Regions from separate parts of the Staphylococcus sp. TCBT05 genome, predicted to be linked through region 2. Evidence: predicted binding sites of a transcription regulator. Region 2 holds the regulator's gene; the other holds the start of a gene.

Region 1 (7,645 bases), on a different contig from region 2:
TTAATGACACTGGCGGTGCGCGTATTACAGTAAAAAATTCGACGATAAATGATATGTTTTATAGAGGGACTAATTCTCCAATTCACTTAACTAAAAGTGATATAAAGCATGCAAATATTAAATCGAAAAATGAAAGCATCATAGTTAATGATTCCTTAATTGAATCTTCAGTATTGCTTGCGAACAAAGGGAATATTGAGTTGAATAAAATGGATGTAAAATCTGATTTTAAAGCCTCTACACAACACGGTAATATACACATGAGATATAACAAAGAACCGAACAATACGTTGTTAAAGTTAAATCCCGAAAATGGCAATGCGCATGTAAACAATAAAATGTTTATCGATGGTAAAGTTGGAGATGGACAAAATGTCTTGGAATTTTATACCAATCATGGTGATATTCATATAGATTAATAGAGCGTAAATGAAAGAACCGAGTTTAACATTTTGTGTTATTGTCGGTTCTTTTTATAATTTATTCAGTGGCAAATGTTAAATCAGTATCAATTTTTCCAGTGATTTGTGTTTCATTTAATGATGATCCAGTTAACCATTTTGAAAAGTCGACTTTAAGTGGAGATTGATTTTCACCTAAAGCAATATAAGCTGTTAGTGACTGGGGCTCATACATACTTGTGTGTATCGTCCCTGACCAACTTTTAAATAATTTACTATAAATTTCAAATTTTGGATCATTGAACATCTGGAATGCGTCCATTTTATCAAGATGTTGTGGTGTTTTTTTTAACAATCTCGACAGTCGCTCCTTCGATTCTTTGGTGTAATTTCTATTCTCATGTGTTAATAATTTAAAATGATTGGTACATGTTCGATCATAGCGAACCTCGATGGAACGTGGTGAAACTTCAATGATTGCATGATTTAAATGCTTATCCATAACAATATAACTGAAAGAACTTCGGTGAGGTATTTCTTCTAGTAATTTTATTGCTTCGGGAACATCTTTACAGTATTGAAGTATTAATCTACCAATCATATAGCATACAAATCCGTTTCCTGGATGCTTTCTATGCATGAAATTATAACCCATAGCTAGGCCGGCCTCATTCATACCATCCATTCTACCTGTTACTCTAGATGTAGGGGCAACATGTGCTAGTCCACCATCATTTGGTTGGAACAATAAATAACGTCCGTCATATGTAGCAGGGTGATAATCATAATTTCTAACCATATAATCATTGCCTAGAAACACTGTGCAGCCACTATTCTTAAGTGGTGTGAAGCGGTAATGAGCAAAATTTAATATCATTTGGCTAGTTGGGATATTTAATACTTCTTGCATGCCATTAATCTCTTCCCATATTTGTGGTGCATAGACTTGGAATATATCATATGTTTCCTTTATATGTATGTCAAAACGTGGAACACGCTTTTTCCATTCTTTTTCTCTGTTTTTCAATAGTGGGGTTTGTTGCATCCATTTAGCAGTCTCTATACCTAAATCAAAGTGAGAACCGCGATGCGTGAAAATATCTGATTTTACATTTTGCATAAACAAAACTCCTAATTTATTATATATTAACTTACAGAACTGTAATTCTTTTGTAACTTCATATTAATTGTATTATGTAAGTAGAATAGTTATTATAATAATAACATCAGCGAATAACTAATAAAATTAGTTTAATGAGGTGATTATAATGTCAAACTACTATGATTCATTTAAAGACGCCGTATCAACTTGGTGGAATAATTAAATTAACTATATTAAAGGCTAATACAATTGCTATTAGTCTTTTTTATTTTGATATTCTATATACATTGTGCTTATATAGTTGTGAGAAATTTAATGGAAGCATGGATGCATTTATACATCAATAACATAAAATTACTTTAGAATTTTGTAGAATAAAAGCTATAAAAGTGGGTATATATTTATTGATGCTTTTAATTGTGCTATCATTAGGTATAGACATTGTTAATAAATTATTGAGGTGAACAGAATAATGTGGAATTTTATTAAAGGTTTATTTAAATTTGTTTTCGGTACAATCTTTACCGTTTCATTAATCGCTGGCGTTGGTGCTGTAGCATTCGCCTATATCTTCAAAAAAGATTTTGAAGAAATCGAAAGTAAAACTAAAGAAATCGTTTCAGATATCGAAACAAATAATTAATTTATTGATAGAACACGTTAAGTGTTCTATTTTTTTATGCGAATTTGAAAATTGCGAATCAAAGGGAGTAAATAGTAGCTATCTTAGCAGTTAATTACTGCCAAGATAACCTATTCAATTGATGTACGATTATCAGTGGTGAGTATCTTGGTGATGTCTAATAAAGATAATGTCATCGTGCGTGTTGAATTTGTAATCTCACCCTCCAAGTTCATTTGTAATAAATTGATACGCTTGATTCGTAGCTCAACGGTTTCTAACCAACCATCTTGGAAGTATTCTATTGAGACAGGAATGTCTCTATGTAATGCTTGATGTAGTTGGCTGTTCAATTCGTTTAATTGATCATCTGATAACAAGGGACGGTCGATTTTATTTTGATCTATAATATATTGTTGAATCGACTCGAATTGTTCTGGCAATGTGGCAAACGGCGCCCATTTTACCATGCCTCGTCCTTGGGGAATATTTGGATTGAGAAACTCTCTAGGAATCTTTCTATAATCCGTTTCATCTTGGTATTCTTTAGGAATCATAAAATCACCTCACCACAATAATAGAACATATGTTCGTTTTTGGCAAGTGATATTTTAACAGAAGAAATGTTCTGAAAATGTCAATAACATAGTATTTATAAAGAATATATTTTCAATTGATTGTTTATTATGTAGATATTTATTAGAATAAAGATATATGAAAATGGAGGGGTTTACATGAGGACGATTGGTTACATAGGCACATATACTAAAAAAGAAGGTAAAGGTATATATCGCTTTGAATTAGATGAACAAACAGGAAAAGTCACAGAAGTAGACACTGGATTTGAATTAGAAGCATCTACTTACGTGAATCAACATAATAAGTTCTTATATGCTATTAATCGTGAAGGTGAAAATTGTGGCATAGCTAGCTTAGAGATTTTAGAAAATGGGGAACTAAAATTAATTAATAAATGTTTAGCATCGACAGAGGGAACTGGTTGTTATGTAGATATTTCACCAGATGGTAAGTATATCTTTGAATCCGTATATGGTGCAGGCTTAGCTAGAATATATGAGGCGAATCCTGAAACAGGTGAAATCATACGCTTAATACAAGAGTTAGCTCATGATTATCCTACTGGTCCAGACGAACGACAAGAAAGCTCGCATGTACATTTTCTAAAGACAACGCCTGATGAAAAATATGTTGTGGCGGCAGACTTAGGAACAGATAAAGTCGTGACTTATGAATATGGAGATGAAGGTCTAAAAGTATATGCTGTTAGTGATTTTGAGCCAGGTGATGGTCCAAGACATATCGCATTCCATGAAGATGGTAAGCATGCATATATAGTACATGAAATTTCTAATATGGTAAGCACTGTTGCATATAACGATGGTAAATTTACTGAAATAGAGCGTCACTCAACAATACCTGCTACATTCGAAGGCGAAACTAAACTTGCAGGTATTCGATTATCGAATGACCAAAAATTTATTTATATTAGTAATAGAGGTCATGATAGTATTGCCATCTTTAAAATAGGAGAAAAAGGTTCTTCGATTTCATTTGTAGATATTGTGTCAAGTGGTGGAGAATTCCCACGAGATTTTAATATTACAAATTCAGATGAATACCTAGTTTGTGCACATCAAGAAGGTGATTACGCATTAACTGTGTTTAAGCGTAATAAAGTGACAGGAGAATTAACTCAAGTCGATCATCAACAACAAGCGCCTGAAGGTGTATGTGTACAATTTTTACAGTAATAGTCAAACGTGTTTGATATAAAAATTCTGAAAAAGTCAGTAAATGAGTAGTACGTATCCTTTAAGGTTTCATTTTTTAAAATACCACCTTGAAGAACACGTATCAGAAAATTCATTTACTGACTTTTTATTTTGATGATTTCTCGTATTGTAATTGTTCGATGATTTAAGTATTGCATTGAGACATGGTATAGACTCGCGCCATGCTATCTTAAATGTCTTTATAAAAAGCGTATCAATGTAAAAAATAAGGCACATCGTCCCATTTAATAAATAATTACTAAATGAACGAAGTACCTTATATTATGATATAACAATGCTCAACTAACATATAATTTGGTATTGTTATACTCAGAACTTGTTAATTATTAAAAAACGTTTTTATATATTTGAATTTCCCTTTATATGGTGGGAAGAATAAGCTTGATTCTAATCTTGTTGATTTGAAAATATAAGATTTATCATGACTAAAGGTATTGAAACTATATTTGCCGTGATATTGACCAATACCAGAAGCGCCAACTCCGCCAAATGGTAAATTAGGATTGGCAAGTTGCATCACAGTATCGTTGATAGCACCACCACCGAAAGAAATTTCCTTTAATACACGTTCAGTAGCATTTTCATCTTCGCTAAATAAATACAAACTTAATGGTTTAGGTTTAGAACGGATTAATGAAACGGCTTCGTCAAAATCATCATAAGTGATAATAGGAAGTAGTGGGCCGAAAATTTCATCCTCCATAATTTTGGAATCAAAGGTAATGCCTTGTAAAAGTGTCGGTGAAACATAACATTCATCCGCGTCTGTTTGACCACCAAAGATAATATCTTGCTGATGAATGGTAAGTAAATCATGCAAACGATTGAAGTGCTTCGAATTAACAATTCGTCCAAAATCAGGACTTTGTTGTATTGATTTGCCGTAGAATTCAGTGATCGTTTGTTTAAGTGCAGTGATAAGCGCATCTTGAACTTTACGATGAACTAAAATATAATCTGGTGCGACACACGTTTGACCAGCATTAGCAAATTTACCAAAGCAAATACGTTCACTGGCAACTTTAATATTTGCTGTCTCGTCTACAATAACAGGTGATTTACCACCTAATTCTAACGTGACAGGTGTTAAATGTGAACTTGCTGCCTGATAGACTATACGGCCAGCCTTTTCGCTACCAGTAAAGAAGATATAATCAAAAGGCAATTCAAGTAGTTGTTGTGTGACTTCGCTGTTGCCTTGACAAATACTTACGTATTCAGCATCGAATACTTCTTCAATAATCCTTTGAATGACTGTTGAAACAGTTGGTGTATATTCAGAAGGTTTCAATATGACAGTATTCCCAGCAGCAATTGCCCCGATTAAAGGTTCGATCAATAGTTGAAAAGGATAGTTAAACGGACCAATGATTAATACTGTTCCATAAGGCTCTTTCATAATATAACTTTTGGTTGGAAACATAAAGATAGGGGTGTTGACTTGCTTTGGTTTCGCCCAATTTTTAAGTTCTTTACGTGCAGTTTTAATATTTTTTAAAGTGAAACCAATTTCTGAGGCATAAGTCTCTACTTTGTTTTTTCCTAAATCTTTCTGAAAAGCGTCGAGTAATTCATCTTCATGATTACGTATACTTTTACTTAACAGCTTGAGCTGCTTTCTTCTAAATTTAATATCTTTGGTTTCGTGAGTATCAAAATATTTTTTACTATTATGGAAAGTCTGTTCTATCACATTCAAATGGAATCCTCCTAATCTGACAAGTACTAGATAAGTATACTTGGATAAAAAACTGGAACATATTTAAATATGTTCCAGGATTACTATATTGATAATATAACAACAATAATTGCTAATTTATAAATAATATAACGTATTAAACTATTTAGTTAAAGTTTCTGTAATTTGAGGAACAACTTGTTTCTTACGAGATACAACACCTGGTAAGAATGCAGTACCATTTTCAAGTTTAACATCAAATGCAACGCCAACTTGGTCTTTTTCAGCACCAACAACAAGGATTTTTGAATCACTGTTAATAATATCAGTGATGACAAGAACAAATAAATCATATTTTTCATTTGCACTTGCTTCTAACATAGCTTTTTCTAATTCATCTTGACGTTCGAACACTTCATCTATATCTACAGTGTTAACTTGAGCGATGCGTGTAGTATAGTCACCCATGTTGAATGATTTTGCATCTGCAGTTAATAAGTCTGTTGCAGATTTATCTGAAGTTGAAGCCCCAGCTTTAAGCATTTCTAGACCATAAGATTCTAAGTCTACGTCAGCAATCGCTTTTAATGCTTCTGCAGCATTAACATCTTCTTCAGTACATGTAGGTGATTTAAATAGTAAACTGTCAGAAATAATAGCTGAAACCATTAATCCTGCAATATGTGGTTTGATTTCAAAACCACGCTCTTGATACATTTTATATAAAATCGTAGCAGTACAGCCTACAGGTTCAGCACGGTAATACAATGGTGCTGCTGTTTCAAAGTTAGCGATTCTGTGATGATCTACAACATGCTTCACTTGTGCATCTGCAATTGAATCTGCACTTTGTTGGAATTCGTTGTGATCGACTAAGATAACTTCTTGATCAGCTAAATTATCATTTAATAATTCAGGTGCGTCTACTTTAAAGTGATCTAAAGCATATTGCGTTTCAGCATTAACGTCACCTAAACGATAAGGTGTAGCTTCAGTATTACCAGTTTGTTGTTCAAAGTCTGCCATAATAATTGCTGATGAAATTGCATCAGTGTCTGGGTTTTTATGACCGAAAATATATGTTTTTGCCATGTTTAAATTCTCCTTATTTTTATATTTAATTTTATTTTATCATGATTAATAGTCGTTATTCTACTACTGCACCCAAGGAATTTTTAAAATGTGTTAACGCCCATTCATGTCCGGTTGGATTAAATGAGGCCACACCTTTATGTGAGATAAATAATTCGTAGCCTAAATTATAAGCGGAAATTGCAGTATGTAGGACGCAAATATCAGTACATACACCTACGATTTCAAGTTGTGTAACGCCTCGTTCTCTCAACATAATGTCTAATGGTGTTCCGAAAAATGAATCGTAACGTGTTTTATCTAAAAAATGTACGTGTTCATTAAACAGAATATTTTGATAAATATCATTAACCTTACCGTACAATTCTCTTCCAATCGTACCTAAAATATTATGTGGTGGAAAAAGTTTACTCTCAGGATGGTAATGATTATCTTCGTAATGTAAATCCATCATAAAAAAGATTTGTTGCTTTTTATTATTGTAAGCTTCAATTCTTTCAACGATATAGTTTTCTATTTGTTGACCGGCTTCCCCACAAGTCAATTTGCCATTATCTGCAACAAAATCATTTGAATAATCAACTATAATCAGTGCACTATTTTTCATTAACCTTTTACACTCCCTAATTATAAAGTTAATAGTCATTATATACTAACTCGTAAAAACATCAAAGGTGTATATATAGGGTTTAAATTAAATAGAATTTGTTTAATATATAGTAGTCAGGATAGAAAGGAAGTTTTCGATGATAATCAACGCGGCAGATTTTGGATTGAAAGGAAAGCGTAAATGGGCTGATACTAAAGCATTACAACGTGCATTAGATATTGCCAAAACACAGGAGAAGGTCACGATACAAATACCAAAAGGTGAATATCATATACGTAGATCTTTGAAAATATATGAAGGTACAACATTGTTACTTGATGATGAAA
Region 2 (7,645 bases):
TTTGAGAGTTGGAGCGATAAAATTTTAAATATTCAGAAATATTTCATATTATAAGAAGTAACATAATTGCTTTTCGTATGTGTATACTTTAAAATTAGTGCTAGATAATAATAATTATTATTTACTATTTGTGAGGGGGAAACATTATGAGCAATAAAAGAAATTTAACTAGTCTTTTTGGTGCACCGGTTTCAGATAGAGAAAATAGTATGACTGCTGGACCTCGAGGACCATTGTTGATGCAAGATTGGTATTTTTTAGAACAAATGGCTCATTTTGACAGAGAAGTAATTCCGGAACGACGAATGCATGCTAAAGGTTCTGGTGCGTTTGGTACTTTTACAGTAACAAATGATATTACGCAATATACATCTGCTAGTATTTTTTCAGAAGTAGGGAAGCAAACAGAGATGTTCGCGCGTTTTTCAACTGTTGCAGGGGAACGGGGCGCAGCGGATGCTGAAAGAGATATTCGAGGATTTGCGTTAAAATTTTACACAGATGAAGGTAACTGGGACTTAGTAGGTAACAATACACCGGTATTCTTCTTTAGAGATCCTAAATTATTTGCGAGCTTAAATCATGCTGTAAAAAGAGATCCAAGAACAAATATGCGTAGTGCGCAAAATAACTGGGATTTCTGGACATCATTACCTGAAGCGTTACATCAAGTAACAATTTTAATGACTGACCGTGGTATTCCAAACGGCTATAGACATATGCATGGTTTCGGTTCACATACGTACTCAATGTATAATGATAAAGGAGAACGTGTGTGGGTTAAATTCCACCATAGAACGCAACAAGGTATTGAAAACTTACAACCAGATGAAGCGGCGAAAATCATTGCTGATGATAGAGAATCATCTCAACGTGACTTGTTTGAAGCAATTGAAAACAAAAACTTCCCAAAATGGAAAATGTATATTCAAGTAATGACTGAAGAACAAGCGAAAAATCATAAAGACAATCCTTTTGATTTAACAAAAGTATGGTATAAAGGTGATTATCCACTTATAGAAGTTGGTGAGTTTGAGTTAAATCGTAACCCAGATAATTACTTCCAAGATGTAGAACAAGCAGCATTTGCACCGACAAATATTGTTCCAGGTATAGATTTTTCTCCAGATAAAATGTTACAAGGTCGTATATTCTCTTATGGTGATGCTCAACGTTATAGACTTGGCGTCAATCACTGGCAAATACCAGTAAACCAACCAAAAGGTGTTGGAGTTGAAAATATTTGCCCATTCAGCCGAGATGGTCAAATGCGTATCTTAGATAATAACCAAGGTGGAGGAACACACTATTATCCTAATAGTGATGGAAGTTTTGAGGATCAACCTGAATTTAAAAAACCTGGCCTAGAAGTCGAAGGTGAAGCTTATGAATATAATTATCGCGAAGATGATGATAATTACTTCGAACAACCAGGTAGATTGTTTAGATTACAATCAAAAGAGCAACAACAACGCATTTTTGAAAATACTGCCAATGAGATGCAGGGTACAACATTAGAAGTTCAACACCGTCACATCCGTCATTGCTACAAAGCTGATACAGAGTATGGTAAAGGTGTAGCGAATGCGTTAGGTATTGATATTAATGATGTTGATTTAGAAGTGGCAGACTAGTTTGCTACTATATAAACTAAAAAGAAGTCACGCATGTTTAACATGTGTGACTTCTTTTTTAATTTGTCGTATTTAAAAAAGTAATTTTAACAACAGAATGTTATTTAGTTTCGCGGTGTACAGTATATTTATTTAATCTTGGGCTGTACTTTTTAAGTTCAATACGCTCTGGATTCGTACGTTTGTTTTTAGTGGTGATATAGTTACGATCTCCACATTCTGTACAAGCTAAAGTAATATTTACGCGCAAAATAAACACCTCTTTCTTAATAGGAATTGTTACGTTTTAAAATTCTAGCATACATTTATGACGATTTCAAATTTAATGTTGTTATAAAGGACTACATTAATTATAGAAGATATACGATATGATGTCATATCTCTAACTTTAAAGATAATTTTTTTCAACAAAAATAAAATAAATGATTTGCGTAAATAAAAGAATATGTTACGATATAAAACGTAATGATTACGATTTGAAGAGAAAGGTAGAGATAAAATGGCAAAAAAATCTAAAATAGTAAAAGAGCAAAAGCGAGAAGAACTTGTAAATAAATATTTTGAGTTAAGAAAAGAGTTGAAAGCGAAAGGTGACTATGAAGCATTGCGTAAATTACCCAGAGATAGTTCACCGACGCGTTTAACAAGACGTTGTAAAGTGACAGGTCGACCAAGAGGCGTTTATAGAAAATTTGAGATGTCTCGTATTGCATTTAGAGAGCATGCATATAAAGGTCAAATACCTGGTGTGAAGAAATCAAGTTGGTAATTTTCAAACTCCGACTATAGTCCATTTACATTTAGTATAAAACATTGTATATTATCTAATGGTAAAGATGAATAAATAGTTATTGTTCGGGAATTAAGTAAAATGTAATAGATTTTACGTTGTAATAGAATGGAATAGTTATAAAAATCTTACCAATGTACAAGTGTTATATAAAAAATGTTAGGGGTTTGTTTTATTATGAAAATATTCGATTATGAAGATATCCAACTTATACCAAATAAATGTATTGTAGAAAGTCGTTCAGAATGTGACACAACGATTGAATTTGGTCCAAGAAGTTTTAAATTACCTGTTGTACCTGCAAATATGCAAACAGTCATGAATGAATCATTAGCAGAATGGTTTGCTAAAAATGATTATTTCTATATTATGCATCGTTTTGATGAAGCTGCACGTATTCCATTTATTAAAAGAATGCATGAACAGCAACTATTTGCATCAATTTCTGTTGGTGTAAAAGCCGGCGAATTTGATTTTGTAAAGCAATTAGCTAGCGAAGAAATTATTCCTGAATATATTACAATCGATATTGCACACGGTCACTCAGAATCAGTGATTAAAATGATAAAACATATTAAAGCACATATTCCTCAGTCATTTGTAATTGCTGGTAACGTTGGTACGCCAGAAGGTGTTCGTGAATTAGAGAATGCAGGAGCAGATGCTACTAAAGTTGGTATTGGTCCAGGTAGAGTATGTATAACTAAAATCAAAACTGGATTTGGTACTGGCGGATGGCAACTTGCAGCTTTAAATCAATGCAGTAAAGCAGCTAGAAAACCAATCATAGCAGATGGTGGTATTAGAACTCATGGAGATATTGCAAAATCAATGAGATTTGGTGCTTCAATGGTAATGATAGGTTCATTATTTGCTGCACATGAAGAATCACCAGGTGAAACGGTTGAGTTAGATGGCAAGTTGTATAAAGAATATTTTGGTAGTGCATCTGAATTCCAAAAAGGTGAACATAAAAACGTTGAAGGTAAGAAAATGTTTGTTGAACATAAAGGTGCATTACTCGATACACTTATAGAAATGCAACAAGACTTACAAAGTTCAATCTCTTATGCAGGTGGTAAAGATATTAATTCATTAAGAAAAGTAGATTATGTAATCGTACGTAATTCAATTTTCAATGGAGATCGCGACTAAACTATAGTAGGTGTAAAAAATTAGAAAATTAATAGGATATATCGTTGTTATATTATTAATTGTATTAGTGATACCTGTTAAAGAATTTAAGCCGGTCGTTGGATTTGAACAACAATTTAAGTCTAAAGTAGCCAGTTGGACTTCAGGAACAACGACATCAAATAAGCCATTAAAAGCACCTAGCAAACAAGCTTTTGCAGTAAATAATATTCAAATGAATATGGATAAGTCTACTGTTACTGAAAAGTTAGGGAAACCCAAACGTATAACCACTAATGAATATGGTACAAAATGGTACACTTACTATTCTGATGACTATAGATCGTTTGTAATGGTAAGTTATATTGATAATAAAGTAAACGGGCTGTATAGCAATCAAAACGTAATCTCATCAAAAAGCAAAATAAAATATGGAACACCAAAATCTACTGTTCGTGATAGATTAGGAACGCCGATAACTGAAATTAGAAAAGGTCATACAAATTATGAAATTAAAGATGACGAGTATGATACTTTCCATGATGATCAAATATATACAACAGCTTTTTATGATAAACATAGTGATAATAATTTAACTGCCATATTACAAGTGAGTGAGAGAATGGAATCACGATTGCAGCAACAATATGGAGCGCCGTCAGATGAATTAGCACACAGCTTTGAACTACAAAATTTTGATTTGGTTAATGCTGAAAGAGTACAACATGAACTGCCGACACTAAAATATTCTGAAAGCATTTCTGATACAGCGAGAAAGCATAGTGAAGATATGGCTAATAAGAATTATTTTGATCATACTGACTTGGAAGGTAATTCACCATTTGATCGATTAGAAGCATATGGACATGATTTTAGTGCAGCAGGAGAAAACTTAGCATATGGTCAAACGAGCAGTATATATGCGCATCAAGGACTAATGAATTCACTCGGTCATCGGAAAAATATTCTGAAACGAGACTTCAATACACTTGGCGTAGGTGTTGAATTTAATAATAATAGACAACCATATTGGACAGAAAATTATACAGGATAATGTTTGATTTTCTTGTTTAAAGGGTATCCTTTAACTTGTAGAGGATGAGTTAGTTATGACAACAAAAAAAACAGATAAAACAGATGATATACTAGAAAAAATTAAAGAAGTCTTAGAGAAAAAAGACGAGAAATAAGAGGTTAAGCATTATGCTTAACCTCTTATTTTTATTGATATATAACTGTAACCAATAAAAGTTATATCTATCTACATTTCACGGAAAAGACCGACCACTTTACCTAACACAGAAACTTGTTCTAAATATATTGGATCCATAGAACTGTTCTCAGGTTGTAAACGATAACGCGCTTTTTCTTTATAGAAACGTTTGACAGTTGCTTCATTTTCTTCGGTCATAGCAACGATAATATCACCGTTTTCTGCAATAGTTTGGCTACGAACAATTACTTTGTCTCCATCTAATATACCTGCTTCAATCATACTATCTCCAACGACATTTAAAATGAAGATATCACTATTATGAGTAGAAGTAAAATGCTCTGGAAGTGGAAAATATTCTTCGACATTTTCTACAGCAGTTATTGGAATACCTGCTGTAACTTTACCTATAACGGGAACATGAATTGTTTCTTCCATGTTCACAGGTTCGCCAATAGATTCACTTACTATTTCAATTGCTCTTGGCTTCGTTGGGTCTCGTTTAATATAGCCCTTTTCTTCAAGTCGTGATAGGTGTCCATGCACTGTAGAACTAGAAGCAAGGCCTACAGCTTCACCAATCTCTCTAACACTTGGAGGATAGCCTTTTGATTGAACAGTTTGCTTGATATATTCAAAAATTTCATTTTGTCGTTTCGTTAATTCTCTCATAATTTAGGCACTCCCTAGCTTTAATTTAGTTACATTATAGCATGGGCTAACAATTTTTACAAACGTTTGTTCGTTTTGCTATTGACTAAGAACAGATGTTCTGATAAATTGTTAATACAAACAAATGTTCTAGGAGTGGAAATTATGATTAAATTATATAAATCGCAAGTTAAGACGTATCTAATGGTATTAGTTGCTACAATGTTATTATGTACTATATTTATATTAACGGCACATCATAGTGATGGGACAGAACAAACGTACGAAATGACTGATCATAATGTTACTGAAAATATTAATCAAGATAAAGAAAAAGCACAAAGTGATCATCAAGACAGCGAACAAAGCGAACATCAAGTTACACCACTTATAGCTGCCGTAAACTAATCAATTTATTTGGGATGAACAAGTTAATAGAATAAATGGGATAAAATAAGCGAAACTATTTAGTTTCGCTTATTTTTTTGTTATATTCTTTTATATTAATGATAACGGAGGTTTATTATGGGAAACATTGATGGCGTAGACTTGGATAGAATTAATGAGCTCGCAAAGAAGAAAAAGACAGAAGGCTTAACTCAAGCCGAAGCTAAAGAACAATCCAAGCTAAGAAAAGCATACTTAGACTCATTTAGAGAGAAATTTAAACAACAATTAGAAAGCACACGAGTAATTGACCCTGAAGGTAATGACGTTACTCCAGAAAAAGTAAAAAATATTTTAGATTCAAAAAATAATCAAGGCAAATAGCAATTCAATTTTTTGTTAATTTTCTGTTAAATCATGTATAATAAGAATTAAACTAGCTAGAAGAAAGGAAGTCATTTTAAGATGAATAATCAAAAAGATCAATTAGCGATAGATACAATTAGAGCTTTGAGTATCGACGCAGTTGAACAAGCAAACTCAGGTCACCCAGGTTTACCAATGGGCGCAGCACCAATGGCATATACGCTTTGGACTCGTCATTTAAACTTTAATCCCCAATCAAAAGATTTCTTTGACAGAGATCGATTTGTATTATCAGCCGGTCATGGCTCAGCTTTACTTTATAGTTTATTACATGTTTCTGGTAGTTTAGAATTGGAAGAATTAAAACAATTTAGACAATGGGGTTCAAAAACACCAGGTCATCCAGAATATAGACATACTGATGGTGTAGAAGTAACAACTGGCCCACTTGGACAAGGGTTTGCAATGTCAGTAGGTTTTGCAATGGCTGAGAAACATCTAGCAGGTAAGTTTAATAAAGAAGATGCTAAAGTTGTTGATCATTATACTTATGTACTTGCTTCAGATGGAGATTTAATGGAAGGTATTTCACATGAAGCTGCTTCATTAGCAGGTCACAATCAATTAGATAAATTAATAGTATTATATGATTCAAATGATATCTCATTAGATGGAGATTTAAACAAGGCTTTCTCTGAAGATGTTAAAGGTAGATTTGAAGCATATGGTTGGAAACATATCTTAGTTAAAGAAGGCAATGACATCGATGCAATTGATAAAGCTATCGAAGAAGCTAAAGCACAAGATGTTCCTACTATTATTGAAATAAAAACAATTATTGGTTATGGTTCACCTAATAAACAAGCAACACATGGTGTGCACGGTGCACCTTTAGGTGAAGATGAAAGAAAATTAACTTTCGAACAATATGGCTTAGACCCAGACCAACGTTTCAACGTACCTCAAGAAGTTTATGAAATATTCCAACAAAGTATGTTAAAACGTGCAAACGAAAAAGAAGAAGCTTGGGAAAAACTAGTTGAAGACTATACTTCTAAATATCCAGAATTAGCTGAAGAATTCAAATTAGCTATTAGTGGTAAGTTACCAGTGGACTACAAAGAAGCGTTACCTGAATTTGAAGCTGGACACAGTGGTGCGTCACGTGCTGATTCTGGTGAAGTTATTCAAGCAATTAGTAAATCAGTACCTTCATTCTTTGGTGGTTCAGCCGATTTAGCTGGTTCAAACAAATCTAATGTTAAAGATGCAAGTGACTTTAACAAAGAAACACCAGAAGGTAAAAATATTTGGTTCGGTGTACGTGAATTTGCAATGGGTGCTGCAGTTAATGGTATGGCAGCGCATGGTGGATTACATCCATACGGTGCAACGTTCTTCGTATTTAGTGACTACTTGAAACCAGCATTAAGATTATCATCAATCATGGGCTTAAATTCAACATTCATC

The links. The regulator LexA, encoded in region 2, represses DNA repair genes until DNA is damaged. The targets are predictions, from matches to a motif close to CGAACATATGTTCG.
Region 1: the regulator LexA is predicted to act here: its motif matches at 2,705-2,718, upstream of ACY191_RS06420 (YolD-like family protein).

The regions. Positions count from the first base shown of each region.
Region 1 is NZ_JBUQDQ010000025.1:66,043-73,687, forward strand. Features, by position in the region: gene ACY191_RS06405 (DUF4097 family beta strand repeat-containing protein) at 1-419, shown strand, start outside; gene ACY191_RS06410 (C45 family autoproteolytic acyltransferase/hydolase) at 481-1,521, opposite strand; gene ACY191_RS06415 (hypothetical protein) at 1,976-2,146, shown strand; gene ACY191_RS06420 (YolD-like family protein) at 2,257-2,682, opposite strand; gene pglS (6-phosphogluconolactonase) at 2,860-3,897, shown strand; gene ACY191_RS06430 (aldehyde dehydrogenase) at 4,259-5,638, opposite strand; gene ACY191_RS06435 (manganese-dependent inorganic pyrophosphatase) at 5,780-6,709, opposite strand; gene ACY191_RS06440 (cysteine hydrolase family protein) at 6,765-7,316, opposite strand; gene ACY191_RS06445 (glycoside hydrolase family 55 protein) at 7,456-7,645, shown strand, end outside.
Region 2 is NZ_JBUQDQ010000038.1:538,850-546,494, reverse strand. Features, by position in the region: gene ACY191_RS09740 (catalase) at 147-1,634, shown strand; gene rpmG (50S ribosomal protein L33) at 1,735-1,884, opposite strand; gene rpsN (30S ribosomal protein S14) at 2,134-2,403, shown strand; gene guaC (GMP reductase) at 2,602-3,579, shown strand; gene ACY191_RS09720 (CAP domain-containing protein) at 3,647-4,612, shown strand; gene lexA (transcriptional repressor LexA) at 4,820-5,443, opposite strand; gene sosA (DNA damage-induced cell division inhibitor SosA) at 5,588-5,830, shown strand; gene ACY191_RS09705 (DUF896 domain-containing protein) at 5,948-6,193, shown strand; gene tkt (transketolase) at 6,275-7,645, shown strand, end outside.